Regions from separate parts of the Collimonas rhizosphaerae genome, predicted to be linked through region 2. Evidence: predicted binding sites of a transcription regulator. Region 2 holds the regulator's gene; the other holds the start of a gene.
The links. Region 2 encodes LexA, which represses DNA repair genes until DNA is damaged. Its sites were predicted from a motif close to ACTGTATNNNNATACAGT; they were not measured.
Positions count from the first base shown of each region.

Region 1: V8G57_RS19385 (DUF2471 family protein) is a predicted target of LexA. The motif match lies at 2,228-2,245, and genes of this name have one in related genera.

Region 1 covers NZ_JBANDC010000015.1:79,893-84,017, reverse strand. The annotation lists gene treF (alpha,alpha-trehalase TreF) at 1-5, shown strand, start outside; gene V8G57_RS19395 (MFS transporter) at 30-1,223, opposite strand; gene V8G57_RS19390 (nuclear transport factor 2 family protein) at 1,396-1,875, shown strand; gene V8G57_RS19385 (DUF2471 family protein) at 1,900-2,172, opposite strand; gene V8G57_RS19380 (M3 family metallopeptidase) at 2,374-4,125, shown strand, end outside.
Region 2 covers NZ_JBANDC010000003.1:190,377-194,501, forward strand. The annotation lists gene priB (primosomal replication protein N) at 1-119, opposite strand, end outside; gene rpsF (30S ribosomal protein S6) at 169-537, opposite strand; gene lexA (transcriptional repressor LexA) at 853-1,503, shown strand; gene V8G57_RS05385 (RNA methyltransferase) at 1,504-2,280, opposite strand; gene V8G57_RS05390 (inositol monophosphatase family protein) at 2,433-3,236, shown strand; gene V8G57_RS05395 (VOC family protein) at 3,393-3,860, shown strand.

The DNA of each region.
Region 1 (4,125 bases), on a different contig from region 2:
CGTGACCGGGAGCCTGCTGCCGGCAGCTCCTAATGCGCCGGCGCAGGCTTGCCCTTGCGCTCGGCCAGCAGCCAGATGGCCAGGCCGGCCGCGCTTAATCCGGCGCCTGTCATCGACACGCCGAACCAGCCGGCGTAGCCGTACATCGAGGTCGACAGCACCGAACCGCAGGCGCCGCCGATGAAGTAGCAAGTCATGTAGCCGGCGGTCAGGCGGTTCCTCGATTCGGGATGCAGGTGATTGATCACGCTCAGGTTGGTGACGTGGATAGCCTGCACCATCAGGTCCAGCAGCAGGATGCCGACGATCAGGCCGGTCAGCGAGCTCTTGGCGAACACCAGCGGCAGCCACGACAGCAACAGCAGCGCCAGGCCGATGGAAGTCGAACGGCCGGCATGGCCGCGGTCCGCCAGCCGCCCGGCGTGCGAGGCAGCCATGGCGCCGGAGGCGCCGACCAGGCCGAACAGGCCGATGGTGCCGTCGGAATAATGGAAAGGCTCAGCCGCCAGCAAAAAGGAAATCGAGGTCCACAGCACGCTGAACACGGCGAAGATGATCGCACCCAGCAGGGCGCGGATGCGCAGCACCGGCTCCGCTACGAACAAGGTCAGGATCGACGCCAGCAAACGCGGATAGCTCAAGCTTTGCGATTGATGGTGGCGCGGCAGGGCGCGTCCCAGCGCGATCGCCGTCACGATCATCAGCGCCGCGCCGAACCAGTACACGGTCTGCCAGCCGCCCAGCGCCGACAGGTAGCCGGCCACGGTGCGCGCCAGCAGGATGCCCAGCAGCAGGCCGGTCATCACATGGCCGACCACCTTGCCGCGTTCCTGCGGCGCCGCCAGGGTCGCGGCAAACGGCACCAGCACCTGCGACACCACGGAAAACAATCCGGTCAGCGCGGTCCCAAGCAGGACGAACGCCATGCTCTGCGCGGTGGCGGTGATCAGCAGCCCGCAGGCGGACAGCAGGGTCATGATGACGATCAGTTTCTTCCGTTCCAGGATGTCGGCCAGCGGCACCAGCAGCATCAGGCCCAGCGCATAACCGAGCTGGGCCACGGTCACGATCAGGCCGGCGCTGCCGTTGGAAATGCCGAAGCGGGCGGCAATGGTATGCAGCAGCGGCTGCGCGTAATAGTTGCTGGCCACCGCGACGCCGGTAGCGACCGACATCATGATCACCAGGCCGGGGCTGAGTGTGCCGGGTTGTGCTTGTTCCATCTTGCAATGCCTTTGAAAATGCCAGGCGACACTTTATCCCTTATCGCTGTGCTGCGCTTTGCCACCCCGTAAACCGGCCGCCAGCGGGCCGGCGGAATATTGCGTAGAGTATTGGCTTGTCCGCAGCCAGCGCCTGCCGCAGCCTTCCATCCATCGACCCAGGAGCCTTACCATGAGCCAAGCCAGCGAAGCCCGTCCGCCGTTCCCGCCCTTCACCCGCGAGACCGCGATACAGAAGGTGAGGATGGCGGAGGACGGCTGGAACAGCCGCGATCCGCAGCGTGTGTCGCTGGCGTATACCGTCGACACTATCTGGCGCAACCGCCATGAATTCCCGCAGGGACGGGAGCAGGTCGTGCAATTCCTGACCCGCAAATGGGAGCGCGAGCTGGATTACCGCCTGATCAAGGAGTTGTGGGCTTTCGACGGCAACCGGATCGCCGTGCGTTTCGCCTACGAGTCCCACGATGCGGCCGGCAACTGGTTCCGCTCCTACGGCAACGAGAATTGGGAGTTCGATGAACATGGCCTGATGCACCGGCGTTATGCCAGCATCAACGACCTGCCGATCAAGGAATCGGAGCGCAAATACCACTGGCCGCTGGGGCGCCGTCCCGACGATCATCCGGGACTGAGCGAGCTCGGCCTGTAAGCCGTAACGGCGGCGCTTAGTGGCTTAGTGCGAGCGCCGGTATTCGTTGTAGATCAGCGAAAAAACCACCGGCACCCGGTTGGCGTTGCCGAAATTGACCGGATCGTCGGTGCGCGGATAGGCGACCGGGTAGGCGCGCAGCATATTGATCTGCGCCAGCTCGACATCTTCCAGTTGCGCCAGCGCTGCAATGGCTTCGTTTTCGATCTGATGCATCAATGACCAGGTCAGCAGCGCGTCGGCATTGCGATGGCGCGTCACGATGGCTGCGATAGCGGCTTTCAATCTGGCAGTCATGGCGTCAAGCTCCGGTCTTCTGACAACGATCATCACATCTCTCCACGCAAATTATACTGTATGTATGTACAGTATAATTCAAGCGGCGGAAATACCCAATCGATACCCGGCCGCTGCCGGCCAACTATCGCAGCGTCGCGTTGAGAATCAGCGCGGCGCTATACAATAGCGTTCTCTTCGTTAGCCAGGATGCTAGTTGCCATGACCGCCATCAACCCGCTGTTGCAAGACTGGAATACCCCATACGGACTGCCGCCTTTCGACCTGGTAAAGGCGGAACATTTCGTCCCCGCGTTTGCAGCCGCGCTGCCCGCGCACCTGGCCGAGATCGACGCCATTGCCGCCGAATCCGCGGCGCCGACGTTCGCCAATACGCTGGCCGCCTTCGACGCTTCGGGCCGCCTGAACAGCCGCATCAGCCTGCTGTTCGAAAACCTGACCGCGAGCGAAACTTCGCCTGCCCTGCAAGCGGTGGAAGTCGAACTGGCGCCGCGCCTGGCCGCGCACAGGAATGCGATCTACCTGCATGCCGGCCTGTTCGCGCGCATCGCCGCACTGTACGCGCGCCGCGCCGAACTTGACCTGGATCCTGAACAGCTGCGCCTGCTGGAGCGCGTGCACCTGGATTTCGTGCGCGCCGGCGCCAACCTGCCGCCGGCGTCGCGGGCGCGCTACAGCGCATTGACTGAACGGCTGGCCGCCTTGAGCACCGCGTTCACGCAAAACGTGCTGGCCGACGAATCCGGTTTTTCGCTGGCGCTGGAAGACGAAGCCGCGCTGGCCGGCCTGCCTGAATTCTTGCGCGCTTCGGCCCAGGAGGCGGCGCAGCAGCGCGGCTTGCCGGCCGGCAGCCATGTGATCACGCTGTCGCCCTCGCTGGCCGAACCGTTCCTGACATTCTCGGACCGGCGCGACCTGCGCGAAGCGGTCTGGCGCGGCCGGGTCGCGCGCGGCGCCCATGACGGCGTCCACGACAACCGGCCGGTGGCCGCCGAAATCATGGCGCTGCGCCAGGAACAGGCGCAGCTGCACGGTTATCCGACCTATGCCGACTACCAGCTGGTCGACCGCATGGCCGGCAAGCCGGAAGCCGTGTCAGCCTTGCTCGGCAAGGTATGGGAGCCAGCCAAGAAGAAAGCCGAGGACGACCGCGCGGCGCTGACCGAGATGGCGCGCAGCCTGGGCCAGCCGACGCCGATCGCGGCCTGGGACTGGCGTTACCTGGCCGAGAAAGTGCGGCAGGCGCGCTACGATCTCGACGACGCCGAACTGAAGCCGTACTTCGCGCTGGAAAACATGATCGGCGCCATGTTCGACTGCGCCCAGCGCCTGTTCGGCCTCAGCTTTGTCGAGCAGCACGGGGTCGCGCTGCATCACGCCGACGCCCGCCTGTGGGAAGTGCGCAACCGCGACAATGCGCTGATCGGCTTGTTCATCGGCGACAACTATGCGCGCGCCAGCAAGCGCAGCGGCGCCTGGATGCACATCTTCCGCAGCCAGTCCGGCCACAACGGCGGCACGCTGCCGGTGGTCATCAACAACAATAATTTCGCCAAGGCGGATGTCACGCTGCTGAGTTTCGACGACGTCCGCACCTTGTTCCACGAATTCGGCCATGGCTTGCACGGCTTGCTGTCGCAAGTGAAATACGAGCGCTTGGCCGGCACCCAGGTGCTGCAGGATTACGTCGAATTGCCGTCGCAGATTTTCGAGAACTGGGCTGAGGAAGAAGTGGTGCTGCAGCGCCATGCCCGCCATTACCAGAGCGGCGCGGCGATGCCTCCGGCCTTGCTGGAAAAGCTGAAGCGCGCGCGCCAGTTCGACCAGGCCTGGTCCACCATCATGTACGCCGGCCCGGCCCTGATCGACATGGCGCTGCACTCGCTGCCGAACGGCAGCAAGGTCGACATCGCTGCCTTCGAAGCCCAGCAGTGCGCGCTGCTGGGAGTGCCG
Region 2 (4,125 bases):
GGTTCCGAGCGGTGCTGCAATATCGCAGATACGATCGGGATGCCTGCCGGTGTGTAACGTATGACTTCACGTTCGGCGACTACGGCAACCAGTTGAAACACATTATTGGGTTGATCCACTCCTGATGAACTCGTCGGCTACGTAATGAATGCTGGTAGGCGGCTAGTATTAGGCTGCCGGCGCTTCGGTGCGATGGCTCTTGGCAGCATCTTCCTTCTGCACAGCCTTCATCATCGGCGAAGGACCGGTTTCAGCCTTCTTCAGCTTGACGGTCAGATGACGCAGCACTGCATCATTGAACTTGAAGCCGGTTTCGATTTCAGCCAGGGTTTCGCTGTCGCACTCGATGTTGAGGCAGACGTAATGTGCTTTAGCCAGTTTCTGGATCAGGTATGCCAGTTGGCGGCGGCCCCAGTCTTCCACGCGATGCACAGTGCCGCCACGTGTAGTGACGATGCCTTTGTAGCGCTCGATCATCGCAGGCACTTGCTCGCTTTGATCTGGATGGACGATAAATACGATTTCATAATGACGCATGTAAGCTCCTTTTGGACGGATTGAAAAATCGCCCACCTCGGCGTCAAGACGAGTGTGGGAAGAGGAAAACCAGCAATAGTACTAGCAATTGCAACAAAACTCAATGATTTCAGACCCGGGCCCTCGCCGGGATGTAAGTAAATAGCTAAAGAGTGGTCAAATCGCATCAAATTGTCTTGCATTTGCACAAATACTGTACAAAAATACAGACTGTTGTTATGCACAGCATCGATTGGGCGCACCAGCGCTGCCTTTGCTGTTTCTTTACCGCTTTTCCAAGCACTCCCACACCATTTTTTTACACCAAAATACGCCATGATCAAATTGACCGCACGTCAGCAGCAAATCCTCGATCTGATCAAGGACGCCATCGAAAACACCGGCTTCCCGCCGACGCGCGCCGAAATAGCAACCGAACTCGGCTTTCGCTCAGCCAATGCGGCAGAAGAACATCTGCAGGCGCTGGCGCGCAAGGGCGCCATCGTGATCTCGGCCGGCACCTCGCGCGGGATCCGGCTGACCGAAAGCGCCAGCCGCAGCCAGGGCACGCAGCTGGCCTTGCCGCACCCGGCCCTGATGCAGCTCAGCCTGCCGCTGGTCGGACGGGTCGCCGCAGGCTCGCCGATCCTGGCGCAGGAACATATCCAGGCCAGCTACAACGTCGACCCCGCCCTGTTCAGCGCCAAACCGGATTACCTGCTGAAGGTGCGCGGGATGTCGATGCGCGACGCCGGCATCCTGGACGGCGACCTGCTCGCGGTCAAGAAAGCCGACAGTGCCAGGAATGGCCAGATCGTGGTGGCCCGCCTGGGCGACGACGTCACCGTCAAGCGTTACCAGAAAATCGGCTCCACTATCCAGCTGCTGCCGGAAAATCCTGATTTCGAGCCGATCATCGTGACATCCAGCCAAGAGGATTTCGCCCTGGAGGGCCTGGCGGTCGGACTATTGCGTAGCTGGAATTAATCAGGAACGATCAAGGCGGCGCCGTTTGGTCAGTATCTGGCTGGCGATGCCGCGCAAAATATTGACCTCCTCGGTTTCCAGCTGGGTGCGCGAGAACAGCCGCTTCAGGCGCGGCATCAGCTTTTTCGGGCTGGCCGGATCAAGGAATTCGATCTCTATCAAGGCTTGTTCAAGATGGGCGAACATGCCGTCGATGTCGGTCAGGCTGGCAGCATTACCCTGGAAACCGATCTCTCCGCTGCTTGCCGGCGACACATCCTCGCTGGCTGCAACCCGGCATTCATACGCCAGCACCTGCACTGCCTGCGCCAGGTTCAGCGATGAATACTCGGGATTCGCCGGAATATTCAGCAGCACATTGCATTTTTCGACAATCTCGTTAGGCAGCCCGTAACGTTCGCTGCCGAAGATGACCGCCGCATTCAGGCTGGCATCGCCGGCCAGTTGTGCCGCCAAGGCGCGCGGCGCCATCAAGGGCGGGGAAAATTCTCGCAAGCGGGCACTCAGGGCAGCAGCGAAGTTGCAGCCTTCCAGGGCCTGCTCCAGGCTATCGACAATCCGCGCCGCCGCCAGGACGTCCTGCGCGCCGCTGGCAAACGCGACCGCTTCCTCACGCTGCAACACATCGGGGAAACGCGGATTGACCAGGACCAGCTCGGAAAATCCCATGGTTTTGATAGCGCGTGCAGCAGCACCGACATTGCCGGGACTGCTGGTTTCAACCAGCACAAAGCGCAGCCGATTGAAAAGAGACGTGTTGATTTTTGCCGGGTTCATTTAAAATAGCGCCATTACGCGGATTTCTTCGACTAAAAGTTGCTTATTTTTCGAAATATTCACTGAAACATCCGCATCGTTCATTATTATTCATCATATAGGTGGTTCTGTTCCCGGTTGGCACAGTGCCGCCATTTTAACGGAACACTATCATGCATCCAATGCTCAATACGGCCATCAAGGCCGCCCGCAATGGCGCCAAGGTCATCTCGCGCGCCTCTTTCGACCTCGATTTGCTGAAAGTCACCAAAAAGCAGCATAACGACTTTGTCACCGAAGTCGACCAGGCTGCTGAAGCGGCGATCATTGATGTACTGAAGAATGCCTATCCGGACCACGCCATCCTGGCCGAGGAATCTGGCGCCTCCGCCAACCTGCATGACGATAATGAAAACGTCTGGATCATCGATCCGCTCGACGGCACCACCAATTTCATCCATGGTTTCCCGCAATACTGCGTCTCGATCGCGCTGCAGCACCGCGGCCAGATCACCCAGGCAGTCGTGTACGACCCGACTCGCAACGATTTGTTCACAGCCACCAAGGGTTCCGGCGCCTACCTGAACGACAAGCGGATCCGCGTCGGCAAGCGCGACAAGATCGCCGACGCCCTGATCGGCACCGGCTTTCCTTTCCGCGAAACAGAAGGCCCGGCCATGGATGAATACATGAAAATGTTCCGCATCATGACGCAAAGCTGTGCCGGCCTGCGCCGTCCGGGCGCCGCCGCCCTCGACCTGGCGTACGTCGCAGCAGGCCGCCTTGACGGTTTCTTTGAAAAAGGCCTGAAACCTTGGGATATCGCTGCAGGCTCCCTGCTGATCAGCGAATCGGGCGGCATCGTCGGCGATTTCACCGGCGAATCCGATTATTTGTACAAGGGCGACGTGCTGGCCGGCAGTCCCAAAGTATTTGCGCAGATGGTCGGCTTGCTGTCGCCATTCGCCGGCAAATAGCCCACTGGATTTTCCGGGGCAAGAGAAACCCTGCCCCGGAAGCGCCATAAAACTCTGCTTTGTCATTTCAACTGCGTGGCCGGGCGACTACAATGCATGCGCAACAGCGCAATTGGACAGCCCTAACGACCATTTCTCAACTCGCAGGAGAACAATATGGCAGTCAAACCAATTCCGGACGGATATTCTTCCGTCACTCCCTACCTCATTGTCAACGGCGCGGCCGACGCAATCGCGTTTTACAAAAAAGCTTTTAATGCAGTGGAAATAATGCGCATGGAGGGGCCTGACCACAGGATCGGGCATGCGGAAATCAAGATCGGCGATTCCCACGTCATGCTGGCCGACGAATTCCCGGAGATGGATATCCGCAGCCCGAAAACACTGGGCGGGGCTGGCGTCAGCATCATGCTCTATGTTGAAGACGTGGATGTGGTGTTCCCGCGGGCAATCGCTGCCGGTGGCACGCAGGCGCGACCATTGCAAGACCAGTTCTATGGCGACCGCTCCGGCACCCTGAAAGACCCGTTCGGCCACGTCTGGACCGTAGGCACGCACATCGCCGACTATTCGGATGAAGAAATACGCGAGCGCGCCGCTGCCGCCATGAAACAAACCGGCTGACCCGCGCTTGCACACCGTGCGGTCCGCTTTATTTCCAGGCGGATCGCCAGCGGCTGTTTTATGGCCCCTGGCCCCACAACATGCGGGAATTGCTTGCCTGTAGCGCGCCGTTGTTATACTCTGCGGCGACACAGCAAATTCTCCAGTCAAATACTGCTGTCAAGGACGTTATCGGGCTGAAAAGCAAATGCCAGCCCAGCTGACTCCAATCTCCTCTAATCCGTTTGCCTGCGACTGGCGCCTTATAGAAGGCGACAGGCCGATA